Regions from separate parts of the Micromonospora sp. A202 genome, predicted to be linked through region 1. Evidence: riboswitches for the same ligand, from Rfam matches in the RefSeq annotation. Region 1 holds a riboswitch; each other region holds the start of a gene.
The links. Region 1 has a riboswitch for cyclic di-AMP ahead of FBZ33_RS01260 (hypothetical protein). Riboswitches for the same ligand answer to the same signal wherever they lie in the genome.

Region 1 (6,043 bases):
GACGCCCCTCAGTCCGGCGCCGGGTCGAGACGGACGCGGCGCAGCAACTGCGCGTTGAGCGCCACCACGATGGTGGACGCGGACATCAGCACCGCTGCCACCGCCGGGCTCAACGCCACGCCGGCCCAGGCCAGCACACCCGCCGCCAGCGGCAGCGCCACCACGTTGTAGCCCGCCGCCCAGGCCAGGTTCTGTCGCATCTTCCGGTACGAGCCCCGGGACAACCGGACGACGGCACCCACCCCGCGCGGGTCCGAGGACGCCAGCACCACCCCGGCGGACTCGATCGCCACATCGGTGCCCGCGCCGATCGCGATACCGACGTCCGCTCGGGCCAACGCCGGAGCGTCGTTCACCCCGTCACCGACCATCGCCACGATCAACCCTCGCCGCTGCAGCTCCGCCACCCGGTCGTCCTTCTCCCCCGGCAGCACCTCGGCGAAGACCTCGTCGACACCGGGCCGGAAACCGACCTCGGCAGCGACCGCCTCGGCGACCGGTCGGGCGTCACCCGTGATCATGGCGATGGTTCGGACGCCCTCGGCACGCAGCTCGTCGACGGCCCGCCGGGCCTCCGGACGCACCTCGTCGGTCAACGCGAACGCGCCGAGCACGGTGTCCGGCAGCCGCACCAGATGCAGCACCGCAGCACCCCGCGCCGACCACCGCTCGTTCGCCGTCACCAGTTCCGTCGGGAGCGACAGGCCCAGTTCCCGCAGCAGCGCCGGCCCGCCCACCGCGTACTCCGTACCGTCGATCGTCGCCTGCACACCGCGGCCCGGCAGCGACCGGAACCCGGCGGCCGGGGCCGCGTGTCCGGCCGCCGCCACGATCGCCCGGGCCAACGGATGTTCACTGTCCGACTCGACACCCGCCGCGATCCGCAGCACCTCGTCCCGCCCGATGCCCGGCACCGTCACCACGTCGGTGACCGCGTGCTCGCCCCGGGTCAGCGTGCCGGTCTTGTCGAAGAGAACCGCGCCGACCGTCCGCATCCGCTCCAACGCCAACCGGTCCTTGACCAGGATTCCGGACCGCGCGGCCAACGCGGTGGAGAGCGCGACGACCAGGGGGATGGCCAGACCCAGTGCGTGCGGGCAGGCGATCACCAGGACGGTGACCGCACGCACCACCGCCTCGTCGGGCTGACCGAGCGCGGTCCAGACCAGCACGGTCAGCACGGCGGTGCCGGTGGCCACGTAGAACAGCGCCGCGGCGAAACGGTCGGCCAGCAGTTGGGTCCGCCCACCGGAAGCCTGGGCCTGCGCGACCATGCGCTGGATGCCGGCGAGTGCGGTCTGCTCACCCAGCGCCTCCACACCGACCCGGATCGCCGAGTCGGTGGCGACGGTGCCGGCCACCACCCGATCACCCGTCGACCGGGCGACCGGCCGCGACTCCCCGGTGATCATCGATTCATCCAGCTCGGCGCCGCCATCGATGATCCGCCCGTCGGCCGGCACCCGCCCGCCCGGGCGGACCAGCACCACGTCACCGACCCGCAGACCGGTCACCGGCACCGCCTCGACCCGGCCATCCGCCGCCACCCGCTCGGCCTCGTCCGGTAGCAGCGCGGCCAGCGCCACGAGCGCTCCCCGGGCCTGCCCGATGGCCTTCATCTCCTGCCAGTGCCCGAGCAGCATGATGGTGACCAGCGCGGCCAACTCCCACCAGAAGTCCAGGTCGAAGACGCCCAGGCTGGTCGCCAGGGACGCGGTGTACGCCACGGTGATCGCCATCGCGACCAGCAGCATCATCCCGGGCGCCCGGTCCCGCACCTCCCGGACCGCACCGATCAGGAACAGCCAGCCGCCCCACCAGAACACCGCCGAGCCGAGCACCGGACCCACCCAGGAGCGGCCGGGAACGTCCCAGCTCAGACCCAGCTGGTCCCAGACCAGGTGGCTGGCCAGGACCACCGGGATGGTGAGCGCCAGGCAGGCCCAGAAGCGACGACGGAACATCGCCGGATCGTGCCCGGCGTGCTTGTCGTGCCCGGCGTGCTTGTCGTGCCCGGCGTGCTTGTCGTGCCCCGCTTGCTGCGGGGGCGCGGCCGGGGTGGCGTGCCGCTCATGGCCGGGATCGGGCGGTGATTGAGCGGGCATGTCTCCAACATGCCTGGCCGGGGACCGGCACGCGAGCGGTTCAGCGGCGACACTCCGTCACGACCTGCGTCCCCGGACCGGGCTGGTTAGCATTCCCCACGATGACCCCCCGCATGCCGCTGCACGAACGGGCACCGGCGCCGCCACCCGGTGGCGTCGCTCCTGGCCGCCCGGGCCGGGCACTGACCATCCGTGATCGGGTGGTCGCCGGTCAGCGATCCGCCGCGTCTCCCGCCGCGATTCCGCAGTGCGGATGAACCGACCGGCCCACTGACACGTACCCCGCACCGGATCGTTGGGAGTCTCGCCTTGGGTTCCGACCACACCCGCCCCGCTCCGTCCGCCCCGCCCCGGGTCCGGCGGATCCTCATCATGACGGTGGTGCCCCTCTTCGTCGCCACCGTGCTCGCAGCACTGCTGCTCTGGCCGCGCGGTGGGGCATCGGAGACCGACGGCGGGGCGGATGTGCCGCGCTTCCCCGGCACGGTGACCCGGGTGGTGACCGAACCATGCCCGCCGACGCCGTCGAGCCCGGAGGGCACACCACGCGTCGGCGGCGGCCCGTGCGGCACTGTCGACGTCCGGGTGGACGACGGGCCGTCCGCCGGCCAGCAGGTGCAGACACCGGTGCCCGACGGGCCGGGCGCACCCCGGGTCGCGGTCGGCGACGAGGTCATCCTGGTCGAGCTGACCGATCCCACCGATCCCAGCACCAGCAACTGGAACATCGCCGAGCACCAGCGCGGCACCCCGATGCTGTGGTTGGCGGTGGTCTTCGCCGCGGCGATCGTCGCGTTCGGTCGGTGGCGGGGTCTGGCCGCGCTCGCCGGGTTGGCGGCCAGCTTCGCCATCCTGCTCACCTTCGTGCTGCCGGGCATCGGCGCCGGCAAGTCACCTCTGCTGGTGGCGGTGGTGGGTGCCGCCCTGATCATGTTCGTGGTGCTCTACCTGACGCACGGGGTCACCGCACAGACCTCGGTCGCGGTGCTCGGCACCCTGGGCAGCCTGGTGCTGACCGGCGTGCTCGCCACCATCGCGACGGCGGCAACCCACCTCACCGGCTTCGGCAGCGAGGACGCCACCACGCTGTCGATGTTCCAGGGCGACGTGGACCTGCACGGTCTGCTGCTCGCCGGAATCATCATCGGCTCGCTCGGGGTGCTCGACGACGTGACGGTCACCCAGGCGGCCACCGTCACCGAGTTGGCGCACGCCAACCCCGGCCTGACCCGGTTGCAGCTCTACCGCGCCGCGACCCGCGTCGGCCGCGCGCACATCGCCTCCACTGTCAACACCATCGTGCTGGCGTACGCGGGCGCGTCGCTGCCCCTGCTGCTCCTGCTCACCGCCGACGCGCGGCCGATCGGGCAGATCCTCACCAGCGAGTTCCTCGCGCAGGAGATCGTCCGCAGCGCTGTCGCCACCCTCGGCCTGATCGCCGCCGTGCCACTGACAACCGGGCTGGCCGCAGTGGTGACCGCGGCCGGGCGTGCGGACGCCACACCGTCCACCGACGCTTCCGCCCCGCGACCTCAGCCGGACCGGGCGGAGGCACTGGCCGCACTCATCTCACCGCGAGCGGGTCGCCCCGACGAGCCGGATCCGACGCGGACCCCACCCCCATCCACCGCCACCGACGGGTGGCCGGAGTCGAACAGGAGCACGGATACGGCATGGTGACACTCCTCAGCGTGACCAGATCGGGCGTCCACCCTGAGAACCACGTCACTGGTCACTCAACGCTATGGCGAAATGACGCTTTTGGTCGGCATCCAGGCGTAGCTCACACGGCCGACTCTCGGGTAACCTCGCTGCCGGTTACCGATGAAGGCGCGAAGCGGCGCCTGCGGTGCCACCGCCCAATCGCCAACCGGCGAATCGGGGACCCAGGTACGTGGGGTGAATCCGCGTCAGCGGTAGGGGCCACTTCCGCCCCGAACCCGTCAGCTAACCCGGTCGGCGGTCGACGGAAGGGAACATTGTGACGGCACCCCTACGCCGCTGGTTGACACCCGTGGTGGCCGTGATCGCCGCATTGACCGTGCTCGCCGGGCCCCTCCCGGCCCACGCCGCCCCGACGACCCCCACACCGTCCGGGCACGAGGAGGACGGCGAGCCGCAACTGCTGACCGACGTCATCGAGCAGGCCAACCGCGACTACTCCGCCGCCAAGTCCCAACTGGACAAGTCCAAGAAGCGGCAGTTGGAACTTGCGCTGGAGGTCGACCGGGCAAAGGCCGACCTGGACGCGCTGACCCCACAGGTCGGGCTGATCGCCGCCCAGTCGTACCGGACCGGCCGGATCGGCGCGCTCGCGATGCTGCTGGAGAGCAAGGCCCCCGACGCCTTCGTCCAGCGTGCCGCGGTGCTCGACGAGATGAACATGGTCAACGAGAAGAAGCTCGCCGAGGTCAACACGGCGAAGGCCCGCGCCGAGCAGGCCAAGCTGGCCCTCGACGCGGAGGTCCGCGAGCAGCAGAAGCAGACCGCCCTGATGGCGAAGCGGAAGAGCGAGGCGGACAAGGCGCTCTCCCTCGTCGGCGGCAAGGGCTTCACCGGCGGCCTGGTGGACGCCACCTCGAAGGTGGCCAAGATCGGCCCGGGTCGCACCGCCGACGGTGACTGGAAGCCGCAGTCGTGCAGCGAGAACGACCCGACCACGTCCGGTTGCGTCACGCCCCGCACCCTGCACGCGTACAAGGAGGTCAAGGCGGCCGGCTACAACCGGTTTGTCGGCTGCTACCGATCCGGTGGGCCGTGGGAGCATCCGAAGGGCCGCGCCTGCGACTGGTCGCTGCAGAAGAGCGGCTTCGCCCCGTGGCACAACGATGACACCCGGAGGTACGGCAACAACGTCGCCGCCTTCCTCATCCGTAACGCCGACCGGCTGGGCATCTACTACGTGATCTGGAACCGGCAGATCTGGTTCCCGGCGACCGGCTGGAGTTCGTACAGCGGGCCGTCGAACCACACCGACCACGTCCACATGTCGCTGCTCTGACCCGCTGAACCCTCGCCGAGGGCCGTTCCGCGTCGCGCGGGGCGGCCCTCGTCGCGTCAGCGTCAGGCGGCGGCGGGCGCGGCCGGGTCGAGGGGCCCGGCCTCCTCGCCGAGCGTCGCGAAGCAGGCCGGCACGGCGGCCACCGGGCTGACCGCTCCGGCGGCGAGCCGGTACGACACACCCACCACCGCGCACCGCCCCTGCGCCACCTCGTCGGCCAGCACCGGCGACTGCCCGAGCAGCGTCTCGACCGTCTGTGCGATGTGGATGTCGACGATGCCGTCGATGTCCTGCACACCCTCGGTCTCGGCCCGGCGCAGGCTGGGCAGCACCGCGTCGACCACCGCCCGCAGGTGCCCCTGGGGTTGGGTGCCGGTCGTGGCGACCTCCCGGGCCGCCTGTACCGCACCGCACGAGTCGTGCCCGAGCACCACCACCAGCGGGGTGCCCAGCACGGTCACCGCGTACTCCACGCTGCCGAGCACCTCGGGGCCGGCGGTGTGGCCGGCGGTGCGGACCACGAACAGGTCGCCCAGCCCGCGGTCGAAGATGATCTCAGCGGCCAGGCGGGAGTCGGAGCAGCCGACGATCACCGCGAACGGGTGCTGCCCGTCGGCCACCGCGGCCCGGTGCCCGGCGTCCTGGTTGGGGTGGCGGGGGGCGCCGCCGACGAAGCGCCGGTTGCCGGCGATCAACTCGGCGTACGCGCGGGCCGGCTCGCTCGGCGCCGGGGCGCGGTCGGTGGTCCGCTGCGGGCCCGGCTGTCCGCCGGGCGTTCCGGAATGACTCATCCCCGCACCTCGTCTCGACGCATCTGACCTGGTCAACCGGCTCTTGAGCCGGGCCGGCGGCGGGCGCTGGCTCGGCTTTTACGGTCACACGCACCGTAAGATGCGTCAAGGTATACGTGATATGGATTTCATACGTTGACTTCAGC
Region 2 (6,043 bases), 2.4 Mb from region 1:
CACGCTGGCCAGCTCGGCGCGGGACTCGACCCGCAGGCAGGGGATGAGCAGCAGCGGCACCTCGTGCAGGTGGTCCGCCAGGTGTTGCAGGCTGCCGGCGATCCGGCCCCACTGCTCGGAGGCGAAGTCCATCCGGCTGAAGGCCGGCCCGGTGCCGCCCGACGCGGGTGGCGATGCCATCAGCCCGAGTCGCCACAGTCGGGCGACGGCGGCCCGGGTCTGCGGATCCTCGACGAAGATGAAGTCCCAGCGTTGCCTGTTGCGGCCGCTGGGGGCCTGAAGCGCGATGCGCAGGCAGTCCTCGATCACGTCACGGGGGACCGGGCGTCCCAGGTCGAGACGCTTGCGGACGGCGCGGGTCGTGCTCAGGACCTCGTCGGCGGACAGGCCCAGTGTGCGCGGCCCGCTCTGCCCGGCCGGTTTGGTGTCGCTCATGCGGGAACTCCCACTCGTTCTGTCAGCTCGAGGTTGGCGATGACCGCGGGAAGGAGCCCGGGAAACCGGTCATTGATGTCGTCCGCACGCAGTTCGTGTCTCCGGAAGCTGCCGTTGGGCGTGACACGGAGGACGCCGGCTGCCCGCAGCACCTTCAGGTGATGCGACAGCGTGGACATGCTCACCTCGGACAACGCGTCGAACTTCCCGCAGACGACCCCACCGGCCTGCGCCAACTGTCGTACGACACTCAGGCGCACCGGGTCGGCGAGGGCGCCGAGCACGGTGGCGAGGTCGACCGAGGCGAGATCGGGATGATGCAGGGCTCTCATGGACGCCATGCTAGCTTTGGTTTCGTGATTTCGAAAATCTTCCAAATGAAGAGCGGAGCACGGTCATGCCGGTCGAAACAGTGATCTTCAGCGGGGAGGGCCGGCACGCCGATCCCTGGCACCCGTTGGCCGAGACCAGCGCGGCGATCGCCCAGCTCGTCGGCGACGCGGGCCCGGTGGCGATCGTGACCACCGTCGACCAACTCGCGGCCGCACTCGACGGTGCCCGCCTCCTGGTAGTGAACGCCAGCGCCGACCGCACGACCCCGATCCCGCAGGACGAGGAGTTCGGCCGCGTCCTCGACGCCTTCCTGGCCCGTGGCGGCAGCCTGCTCGCCACGCACAGCGCGACGATCGCGTTTCCCCAGCTCGCGACCTGGCGGTCCACGGTCGGCGCCGCCTGGGACCACGGTCGGACCTTCCACCCGCCGATCGGAACCAGCCTCATCCGACGCACCGACATCGAGCACCCGATCACTACCGGTCTCGTGGACTTCGAGGTGCACGACGAGCGCTACACCGACCTGGAGTTGCTCGACGGCGTCGACGTCGAGACTCTCTACGTCCACGACGAGGGCGGCGACACCCACCCGCTCGTCTGGGCGCGCACGGCCGGGAGCAGCCGGATCGTCTACAACGCACTCGGTCACGACGCCCGGTCGTACGAGTCGCCGGGGCACGTCGAGCTGCTGCGGCGCATCGTGCTCTGGCTCCGTCACCGCATCTGATCCGCAACGGTCCACGGTGGTCACTGCACACCGACCGGCCGCCCGCAACCGCTGCGGGTGACGCCCCGCGTGCCCCGGTGAAGAACTTCACAGGGGTTGGGCGATCGTCACCGACCGTGCCTAACGTCGGTCGGGTTCGCCACTGCGGACACCACGGCCGGCAACGCCAAATCCTGCCCCCGGTCGGTGGAACCCAGTCACCCGGGCAGGAGCGGGGGACCCAAACGTTCCTCGGTGCACGTCACCTCGGGGTGAAGCCGCGATCGTGCGGCCGGGCTCCTCGGCCCGAACCCGACAGCTCACCTCGCCGGCGTGGAGGAAGTTCACATGACGTCTGTCTACACGCCCCGTCACCGACGGGTCACCACCCGCCGTCTCGCCGTCGGCACCCTGGCCGTCGGTGCGGTCACCGGTGCTGTGGCCCTCTTCGGCCCGGCCGCCCCCGCGCAGGCCGCGGTCAACTGGGACGCGATCGCCAAGTGCGAGTCCGGCGGTAACTGGAAGATCAACACCGGCAACGGCTACTACGGTGGCCTGCAGTTCTCCCAGAGCACCTGGGCCGGCTACGGCGGCAAGAAGTACGCCGCCCGCGCCGACCTGGCCAGCCGCGGCGAGCAGATCGCCATCGCCGAGAAGGTGCTCGACGGGCAGGGCATCGGCGCGTGGCCGACCTGCGGCAAAAAGGGCGGTTCGTCCGGCGGCTCCGCCACGAAGCCGTCGACGAAGTCCACGCAGAAGCCCACCGCGAAGTCCACGGCGAAGCCCACCGAGCAGCAGGAGCGGCCCTCGCGGCGGGAGCAGCCGGCGACCCGCAACCACGAGCGCACCGCGCCGACCACGGGCGGCCAGACGTACCTGGTCAAGCCGGGCGACACCCTGTCGGAGATCGCCGACAGCCACCGGGTGGCCGGCGGTTGGCAGGCGCTCTACGAGCACAACCAGCAGCTGATCGGGGCCGACCCGGGCCTGATCTTCCCGGGTCAGCGGCTCAGCCTCTGACGGTCTTCCCGGGTCAGCGGCTCAGCCTCTGAGGGATGACACACGAACGCTCGGCCGGGTCACCGGCCGAGCGTTCGTACGTGTGGTGCGGATCAGCCCGAGCGCCCGTACCCCGGGGGGAAGCCGTCACGCCGCGGAGGCGGATGCCTTCGACCCTCGGTGCGACGCGACCGGGCCGGCGTTCCAGCCCCAGCGGGGCGCCGGTGCGCTGCCCTCCCCGGACCAGCCCGTGCCGCCCTCCTCGTTGTCGCCGCCGTCGATGGTCACCTCGCCCGGGGCGGGTGTGCTGCGGGCCAGTCGCATCGACTGCTCCGCGCCGGCGCGGGCCGCGCACGGCCAGGACTGCCCGGCGCACTGAAGGTTGCGGCACCGACCCTCGTCGTCCGGCTCGTGGGCGCTCAGCACGTCGATCGCCAGTTGCCAGAGCAGCGGGTCTGTCACGTCGTGCGGCCGCTCGGCAGTGCGACTCGGCCGGTTGCTGGTGTCGTCGTCGGACATTGTGGGTCCCCCCTTGTCAGGCTGTACCCCACAAGGGTCACCCGTCAGCCGCCGGTTAAACCGCCGACCTGCTGTGATGTGTCTCCGGTCGCAGCGTTCGCCGGGACGCCGCACGCAGATCGGTCAATCCGGCAGCAGCGGCATCTCGACGCCCGGCTCCCGGCCGAGCAGGACCGCTCGGGTCAGCGCCGTTGAGCCGAACCGGTCACGGACCGCGTCCACCGCAGCGTCCAACTCCGCGCCCGGATCGCGGTGAAACGGCAGCTCCGGTTGCACGGGGTTGTCGTCCAGGTTGCCCACTGAGACACCGATCAGGGTGACACCACGACGATCGATCTCGGTCAGCGCGGCTCGCAGCAACGCGCGCGCGGCGGCGAGCAGCGGCGTCGTGTCGGCGGTCGCCTTGCCGATGGTGTGCGAGCGAGTGGCCCGGGTGTAGTCGCCGAAGCGCAGCCGCAACACCACGGTGCGACCGGAGCGCCCAGCCGCCCGCATGCGGCGGCTGACCCGGTCGACCAGGCCGGCGAGGATGGCATCCAGCTCCGCCGGGGCATGCGGCGTGCGGCTCAGCGCATGCTGCGCGCCCATCGAACCGCGTCGACGGCCGACCTGCACCGAGCGAGGATCGCGGTTGTGCGCCAGAGCGTGCAGGTGCCGGCCGGCGCCCGAGCCGAGCAGCGACACCAGGGCGGCCTCACCGAGCCGGGCCACCTCACCGACCGTACGGATCCGGCGTTCCCGCAGCTTCGCTGAGGTGACCGGCCCGACGCCCCACAACCGCTCGACCGGCAGTGGGTGCAGGAACGCCAACTCGGCGTCCGGTGCGACCACCAGCAGACCGTCCGGCTTCGCCACCCCGCTGGCCACCTTCGCCAGGAACTTCGTGCGGGCCACACCCACCGTGATCGGCAGGTGGACCCGTTCACGAACCTCCCGGCGCAGCCGCTCGGCGATCTCGGCCGGCGACCCGACCAGCCGCCACAGGCCACCGACGTCCAGGAACGCCTCGTCGATGGAGAGCCCCTCGACCAGTGGCGTGGTCTGCCGGAAGATCTCGAAGACCGCCCGGCTCGCCGCCGTGTACGCCGACATCCGGGGCGGCACCACGATCGCGTCCGGACAGAGGCGGCGCGCCTGCTGACCACCCATCGCGCTGCGTACGCCTCGCGCCTTCGCCTCGTAACTGGCCGCGAGGACCACGCCGCCCCCGACGATCACCGGCCGCCCCCGCAGGCGCGGGTCGTCACGCTGCTCGACCGACGCGTAGAAGGCGTCCAGGTCGGCGTGCAGGATGCTGGCGCCGGGCGACACGTACACATGTTCGCATGGCGGGTGGCCATCTCTGCAATGAGCTGGGCGAACGTCCGATCAGTCGAGGCAGAACTCGTTGCCCTCCGGGTCGGCCATGACGAGGTGACCGGCGCCCAGTGGGGGAGCGGGCTCGTGGCGACTGAGTCGGGTGGCGCCGTATGCGGCGAGTCGTTCCGCCTCCGCCTCCAGCGCCGCCATCCGCTCGTCACCCGTGAGCCCGGGAGCGGCCCGCACATCGAGGTGTACGCGATTCTTCACCTGCTTGGGCTCGGGCACCCGCTGGAAGAACAGGCGCGGTCGCACACCCTCGGGGTCGACCACCGCTGAGGCGTCGTTGCGGTTCTCCGGCGGGACCCCCATCGCGTCCAGCGCCTGCTCCCACGACTCGAAGTTTCCGGGCGGTCCCTGCAACTGGTAGCCGAGGGCCTCGGCCCAGAACTCGGCCAACCCGGCGGGGTCGGCGCAGTCGAAGGTGATCTGGACGTCGCGGGCCATGTCAGCTCCCTGTCTCGTGATCTGGTCGGTCATGATCCCAGCCTCTCGTGAATAGCGGACAGGATCGTTCCGCGATCCGTGCGACGATCGGCGCGTGACCGTCGAGGCAACGACCGAGCGGGTGCTGCGGTTGCTGGCGCTGCTCCAGCGGCGACCATCCTGGACGGCCGCCGACCTCGCCGCTGAGCTGGGCGTCACCGACCGCTGCGTCCGCCGCGACGTGCAACGACTGCGCACACTCGGCTATCCCGTGCAGGCGGTGTCGGGCGTCGGCGGTGGCTACCAGCTCGGCGCGGGCACCCGGCTGCCGCCGTTGCTCCTCGACGACGAGGAGGCCATCGCGACGGCGGTCTCCCTGCGCCTCGCCTCGGGCGGCACGATCGCCGGAGCGGGCGAGGCGGCCCTGCGGGCGCTCGCGAAGCTCGACCAGGTGATGCCGTCGCGGTTGCGTGCCGAGGTGCGGGCGGTGCACGGCGCCACGGAGACGCTCCTGGGCCCCGTGGCCGAGATCGACGCGGAGCTGCTGGTGACCCTGGCGCGGGCCTGTCGCGACGCGCTGCGGGTCCGCTTCACCTACGCCGGCCGCGACGGTGGGGACCGCGAACGGACGGTGGAACCGATCCGGATGGTCACCACAGGTCGCCGCTGGTATCTGATGGCCTGGGACGTCGACCGCGACGACTGGCGTACGTTCCGGCTCGACCGGATGGGCGCGGCGACCGCGACGACCTGGCGCTTCCGAGCGCGCGAGCATCCGGATCCGGTCGCCTACGTGCAGCGGTCGGTGACCGAGGCGCCGTACCGGTATCTCGCCCGCGTGCGGGTGCACGCCCAGCCGGACCGGGTGCGGGCGTTGGTGCCACCGCAGGTCGGGCGGGTCGAGGACGACCGCGACGGATGGTGCGTGCTGGTCGTCGGCGGCGAGAGCCTGGACTGGCTCGCCGCGCATCTGGCACGCCTCGATCACGAGATGGAGGTGCTGGAGCCTCCCGAGTTGCGCGAGGCCGTCGGCCGCCTCGCCCGTCGCCTCGCCGTGCTGGCGGGTGGGCCATCGGAGCCGGGCGGGTAGTGGCGCAGCGCGTAGTGCAGCAGCGACACCGGGCTGCCGTCCGGGGCGGTCCATGGTGCCGTGCTCGTCCCGACGCGCCGCCAGCCGGTGCGCTCGTAGAGCGCGGCGGCCGCAGCACCACCGGCGGCCAACTCCAGCACCAGGTCCGTACCGCGTCTGCTCGCCCACTGCCGGGC
Region 3 (6,043 bases), 4.8 Mb from region 1:
CCACGCGGCGCAGCGGCGACACACCCTGGACGCCGAGCACGAGGGGCTGGTCTTCGGCCGGCTGGACCTGCGCGACAGTCAGGTGCTGCACGTCGGGCGCCTCGGCATCCGCGACGAGGACGCCCGCACGCTGGTCGTCGACTGGCGGGCGCCGGCCGCCGCCGCCTTCTACCAGGCCACCCCGGCGCAGCCGCTGGACGTGGTGCGCCGCCGCACGATCCAGTCCCGCGCCGAGCGGGTCACCCGCATCGAGGACGACCTGCTCGACCCGAACGCCGCGCCGGAGGGCATGACGGTCGTCGGTGACGGCGCGCTGCTGGCCACCCTGTCCAAGGCCACCGGCCGGGGCATGCGGGACATCGTGGCGACCATTCAGCGGGAACAGGACGAGGCGATCCGCTCCCCCGGCTCCGGGGTCACGATCGTCGCGGGCGGCCCCGGCACCGGTAAGACCGCTGTCGCCCTGCACCGGGCCGCCTTCCTGCTCTACTCCGACCGCAGCCGGTACGCGGGCGGCGGCATCCTGGTGGTCGGCCCGTCGTCGGTCTTCGTGGAGTACATCGGCTCGGTGCTGCCGTCGCTGGGCGAGGACACCGCGACCCTGCACTCGCTGGGCACCCTGTTCCCGGGCATGAGCGCCACTCGCACCGACCCGCCCGAGGTGGCGGCGGTGAAGGGCTCGCTGCGGATGCGTCGGGTGCTGGAGCGGGCTGCCCGCGACGCGGTGCCGGGCGGCCCGGGTGAGCTGCGTCTGCTCTACCGGGGCACGCTGCTGCGGCTGGACCGGACGGCACTGGACCGGATCCGGGACCGCGCGCTGCAACGGGGTGCCCGCCGCAACGAGGTGCGCCGGGCCGGCTTCGACGGGGTGTTCGCAGCGCTCTGGGCGCAGGCCCGTGAGGTGGGCATTCGACTGCCGGACCAGCGGACCTTCGAGGCGGAGATCGCCGAGCGGTCGGAGTTCCGGGAGTTCCTCAAGGCGTGGTGGCCCCGGCTGCACCCTCGACACGTTCTGGGCTGGCTGGCGCAGCCGGACCGGCTGCGCCGGTATGCCGGGGGGATCCTCTCCTCGGCGGAGATCCGGCTGCTCAGCGCCGCATACCGGCACCTGGACACGACCGGGCTGACCATCGCCGACATCGCGCTGCTGGACGAGTTGGACTCCCTGCTCGGCAAGCCGGCGCAGTCGGCCAAGGCCCGGCGCGACCCGTTCCAGCTGGCTGGCGGCGTACGCGAGTTGAGCACCCTCGGCGAGCGGCAACGGGCCGCCCGCGCGGCGGCCCGCGAGCGCCCGGAGGACTACCGGGACTACGCGCACGTGGTCGTGGACGAGGCGCAGGACGTCTCACCGATGCAGTGGCGGATGGTCGGTCGACGTGGCCGTCTGGCCTCCTGGACGGTGGTCGGCGACCCCGCCCAGACCGCGTGGACCGGCGACCCCGACGAGCTGGACCGGGCCCGGGACCAGGCGCTGGGTCGGCGCAAGCGGCACGATTTCACGCTCACCACCAACTACCGCAACTCCTCGGAGATCTTCGCGGTGGCGGCGGCGGAGATCCGCCGGCTCTACCCTGACCTGCCGCTGCCGACCGCGGTCCGCTCCACCGGGGTCGACCCGGTCGAGCTGGTGGTGCCCTCGACCGGGTTGGAGACCGCGACAGTGGAGGCGGCCGCCGGCCTGCTGGCCGAGGTGGAGGGCACCGTCGGCGTGATCACGCCGGTCCCCCGCCGCGACGAGGTCGCCGGCTGGGTCGCCGCACTCGGCGCGCCGAGGCTCCAGGTGGTCACCAGCCTGGAGGCCAAGGGCATGGAGTACGACGGTGTCGTGCTGGTCGCCCCGAGCGAGATCCGGGCGGATCCGGGTGCCGGGGTGCGCACCCTGTACGTGGCGCTCTCCCGGGCCACGCAGCGCCTCACCACCATCGACCCGACCGGCTGATCGGTGCTGGCGAGCCGCCAGCGAGAGTCGCCGCCCCTACACTTGCATACATAGCGATGTGAACATACATTTGACCGGGTCCCGGCTGGCGGCGGAGGGTGGTTCTCGTGGGCGCAGGTCATGACCACCACCACGGGTCCGTCGCCAATGCCGCACACCAGCACCGGGGCCGCCTCTGGGCGGCATTCGGGCTGCTCGCCACCCTGATGGTGGTCGAGGCGGTGGCCGCCCTGCACACCGGCTCGCTCGCACTGCTCTCCGACGCCGGGCACATGTTCACCGACGTGCTCGGCATCGGGATGGCGCTCGCCGCGATCACCGCGACCCGGCGGGCCACCGGAGACCCGCAGCGCACCTTCGGGCTCTACCGACTCGAGGTGCTCGCCGCGCTGGCCAACGCCGTCCTGCTCTCCGGCGTCGCGATCTACGTGGTGATCGAGGCGATCCGCCGCTTCGGCGACCCGCACGAGGTCATCGCCGGCCCGATGCTCGCGGTGGCCGTGCTCGGCCTGCTCGCCAACATCGCCGCCTTCGCCCTGCTCCGCGCCGGAGCCCGGGAGAGCCTCAACCTTCAGGGTGCGTACCTGGAGGTGCTCGGCGACCTGCTCGGGTCGGTCGGCGTGATCGGCGCCGCACTGCTCATCACCGTCACCGACTGGTGGTGGGCCGACCCGCTGGTCGCCGTCGCCATCGGCGTGTTCATCCTCCCGCGCACCTGGCGGTTGGCACGGGCCGCCGTCCGCATCCTGGTGCAGGCCGCCCCGGAGCACCTCCAGGTGACCGCCGTGCACGACCGGCTGGCCGCGGTCCCCGGTGTGGTCGAGGTGCACGACCTGCACGTCTGGACGCTCACCTCCGGCATGGACGTGGCCTCCGCACACCTGACGATGGCACCCGGGGCGGAGGTCGGCGCGGTGCTCACCGCCGCGCGTACGGCCCTGCACGACGACTTCCGGATCGAGCACGCGACGTTGCAGATCGAGCCGGGCGCCGCCTCCGGAGCGTGTGGCTCGATCGAGTGGTGACAGCAGCTTCTCGTGACGACGCAGGCACCGTCCGTCACATACGCTGCAGCCACCCCACCGGCACCGGTAGGCTCGGTCCCGGCCTCCACCAGGCGGCGCCCTCCCGGCGCCGGTGGTGGTCGCCGCCTAATCGCCCGCGAGGGCGAACCGGGGAACCACGTACCTGGGGTGCATCCGCGTCAGCGGTAGGGATCTTCCGTCCCGAACCCGTCAGCTAACCCGGTCGGCGGCTGACGGAAGGACATGCACAGTGGCACCAGCACGACCACCCGCCGCCCGACTGGCGGCCCTGATCGTCGCGATGTTCGCCCTCGGCGTCGCGCTCCCGGCCGGCACCGCCTCGGCCGCTCCCCCGAGCGGCCTGCGGGCCGCCGCCCCCGACTCCGACGAGGAGGGTGGCACCCCCGCGCTGCGAGCCCAACTCGAGGCGGCCAGCAAGGGCTACCTGGACGCGAAGCGCGCCCTGGACGCCTCGGTGCAGCGGCAGCAGCAGCTCACCACCCAACTGAAGACCATCGAGGTCGAGCTCAACCAGCGCAGCGGCAAGGTCGGAGAGATCGCCGGCGTCGCGTACCGCACCGGCCGGCTCAGCGCGATGTCGGCGCTGCTCAACAGCGACAGCCCGGAAGGCTTCATGGACCGGGCAGCCGCACTGGACGCGGTGGCCGCCAACGAGGACCGGGTGCTGCGCGACCTGCTCAGCAGCAAGGACCAGGCCAACCGCACCCAGGTCGCCCTGAACGGTGAGATCAACGAGCAGCGCAAGCAGGTCGCGGTGATGGCCAAGCGCAAGGAGCAGGCCGAACGGGCCCTGACGGTGGCCACCACCCCCAAGCCGCAACCCGCCGCCGACACCGACTCCAACCGGGGCACCTCCGCCGCCAACGCGAAGGCCGCGCCGCGCAACTCCGACGGCTCCTGGCCGTCGGAGACGTGCAGCGTCAACGACCCCACGCCGGCCAGCGGCTGCATCACCCCGCGCACCCTGCACGCCCTCAACCAGGCCAAGGCGGCCGGCTTCACCCGGTACGTCTCCTGCCACCGCCCCAGCGGCTCCGGCGAACACCCGAAGGGCCGGGCCTGCGACTTCGCGGCCCAGACGGGCGGCTTCGGCGGCGACGCCACCGGCGGCGACAAGACCTACGGCAGCAACCTCGCGGCGTACTTCATCCGCAACGCCGACCGGCTCGCCGTGCTGTACGTGATCTGGTACAGGCAGATCTGGCTGCCCAGCAGCGGATGGAAGTCCTACAGCGGGGCGGGTGGCGACCCGTCCAGCGACCACACCAACCACGTGCACCTGTCGGTCTACTGATCCGGCCGTTCCCCAAAGTGTGTGATGCCTGTGAGTCATCAAGATGACTCACAGGCATCACGTTCGTCCGGGCAGCGCTGTCCGACCGGGCTACGTCGCCGGGCGTACCCCTGATGTCGTCGCTCGTCGGACGACCCGGCGGCGGCCGGCGGGCAGCATCGCGGTATGCCTCGGATCCCACCCAGCGCCCGCAAGGGGCTGCTCACCCTGCACCTGGTCACCTCGCTGGGCTGGCTCGGCGCCGACCTGGTGCTGCTCACCCTCGGCATCGCCGTGCAGCGTGGCGCCGACCCTGCGGTGCTCTACCCGGTCGGCGCGCTGGTCGGCACCGTCCTGTTCGCGCCGCTGAGCGTCCTGGTCTGGCTCATCGGTGTCGCCACCTCGCTGCTCACCCCGTGGGGCCTGCTGCGCTACCGGTGGGTGGTGGTCAAGCTGGTGCTCACCACGGTGATGGTCGGGCTGGTGCTGTTCCTGCTCACCCCGAATCTGCGGCACGCCGGAGCGGTGGGCGCCGCCCTGCCCACACGGGACCGTGCCGACCTGGTGATCGCCCCCGCGGTGTCGACCAGCCTGATGATCATTGCGACGGTGCTGTCCACGTACAAGCCGTGGGGACGGCGTCCCGCCGCCCGGCCCGCCCTGGCGGGCCGCGCCCGCAACCGGTGACCCCACTGCCGTCCCGCGCTCGGGTCAGGCTGGGGGCGGCGGGTCGCCGGTGCGGTCGAGGGCAGCGCCGAGGCGGGTGGCCAGGGCGAGGTGGGCGGCCCGGGCCTGACGGAACGCGTACCGGAACAGCGGGGTCGGCGCGGTCAGGGTGATGTCGACGTCGATCCGGGTCAGGCCGTCCGGCTCGGGGCGCAGCCGGGTTTGGTTACGCACCGTGGTGGCGGGCCACTGGCGGGCCACCATGACGATCTCGTCGTCCTCGCTGATCAGGACGTCCGCGTGGTAGGTGGTCCGGAAGCGCAGCGGGCCGGCAGCCAGCCGGTCGTTGATCGTGTAGCTGGCCTGCGCACCGGGTCGGGGCGGCAGTCGGCGGACCCGGACGATCAACGGGTGCAGCTCACCCTGCCGGGTCAGGTCGCTGAGCAGCGCCGCCGCCTCGGCCGGCGAACACCGGGCCTGCACGGTGTAGCTGAAGGTATCGCTGCTGAGCACACCGTCTCCCGCCGTCGATGGTCGCACGATCGTCCCGTACCGATGTCTGGCTGGCAATGTCCGAGGGCCGGCCCGGGCCGGCCCGATGACACGCCCAGTCACCGTTTGGCGCATTAGGGTCGTTCAGTGAGGAATCACCCGACCGTGCTGGAGGCGGACATCATGAACGGCGACGATCCGGTGAGCGGGCACGTGATGGTCTTCGCGCCCACTCCACAGCTGACGGTGACCGTCGACCAGCCGAACGACCACCCCGAGCTGCACCTGCACCCCGGCGGGCAGGGCGTCTGGCAGGCACGGATGGTGATGTCGCTCGGTGTCGAGGTGGTGCTCTGCGCCGCCCTCGGCGGCGAGATCGGCCAGGTGCTGGAGCCGCTGCTGGTCAGTGAGGGCGTGGACCTCAAGGCGGTGGCCCGTGATTCCGGCAGCGGCGGGTACGTGCACGACCGCCGGGACGGCTCCCGGCAGGAGATCGCCGACGTGCCCGGTCAGCCGTTGAGCCGACACGAACTCGACGAGCTGTACAACCTGGCCCTCGGCGAGGGCCTGTCGGCCGCGGTGAGCATCCTCAGCGGGCCGAACGAGCCGTGGCTCGTGCCTGCCGAC

Region 2: it holds a riboswitch for cyclic di-AMP, as region 1 does, so the genes downstream of both, FBZ33_RS12480 (transglycosylase family protein) here and FBZ33_RS01260 (hypothetical protein) in region 1, are expected to answer to the same signal.
Region 3: it holds a riboswitch for cyclic di-AMP, as region 1 does, so the genes downstream of both, FBZ33_RS23365 (coiled-coil domain-containing protein) here and FBZ33_RS01260 (hypothetical protein) in region 1, are expected to answer to the same signal.

Annotation. Positions count from the first base shown of each region.
Region 1 is NZ_VFMP01000001.1:264,164-270,206, reverse strand. It holds gene FBZ33_RS01275 (metal-sensitive transcriptional regulator) at 1-2, shown strand, start outside; gene FBZ33_RS01270 (copper-translocating P-type ATPase) at 9-2,105, opposite strand; gene FBZ33_RS01265 (YibE/F family protein) at 2,415-3,785, shown strand; cyclic di-AMP (ydaO/yuaA leader) riboswitch at 3,952-4,082, shown strand; gene FBZ33_RS01260 (hypothetical protein) at 4,087-5,106, shown strand; gene FBZ33_RS01255 (carbonic anhydrase) at 5,169-5,897, opposite strand.
Region 2 is NZ_VFMP01000001.1:2,706,933-2,712,975, forward strand. It holds gene FBZ33_RS12465 (nitroreductase family protein) at 1-435, opposite strand, end outside; gene FBZ33_RS12470 (helix-turn-helix transcriptional regulator) at 432-767, opposite strand; gene FBZ33_RS12475 (ThuA domain-containing protein) at 833-1,495, shown strand; cyclic di-AMP (ydaO/yuaA leader) riboswitch at 1,650-1,822, shown strand; gene FBZ33_RS12480 (transglycosylase family protein) at 1,823-2,494, shown strand; gene FBZ33_RS12485 (hypothetical protein) at 2,621-2,992, opposite strand; gene dinB (DNA polymerase IV) at 3,116-4,303, opposite strand; gene FBZ33_RS12495 (VOC family protein) at 4,361-4,798, opposite strand; gene FBZ33_RS12500 (YafY family protein) at 4,893-5,867, shown strand; gene FBZ33_RS12505 (GNAT family N-acetyltransferase) at 5,762-6,043, opposite strand, start outside.
Region 3 is NZ_VFMP01000001.1:5,082,551-5,088,593, forward strand. It holds gene FBZ33_RS23355 (AAA family ATPase) at 1-1,939, shown strand, start outside; gene FBZ33_RS23360 (cation diffusion facilitator family transporter) at 2,047-2,964, shown strand; cyclic di-AMP (ydaO/yuaA leader) riboswitch at 3,078-3,209, shown strand; gene FBZ33_RS23365 (coiled-coil domain-containing protein) at 3,215-4,279, shown strand; gene FBZ33_RS23370 (hypothetical protein) at 4,445-4,945, shown strand; gene FBZ33_RS23375 (SRPBCC family protein) at 4,970-5,437, opposite strand; gene FBZ33_RS23380 (PfkB family carbohydrate kinase) at 5,633-6,043, shown strand, end outside.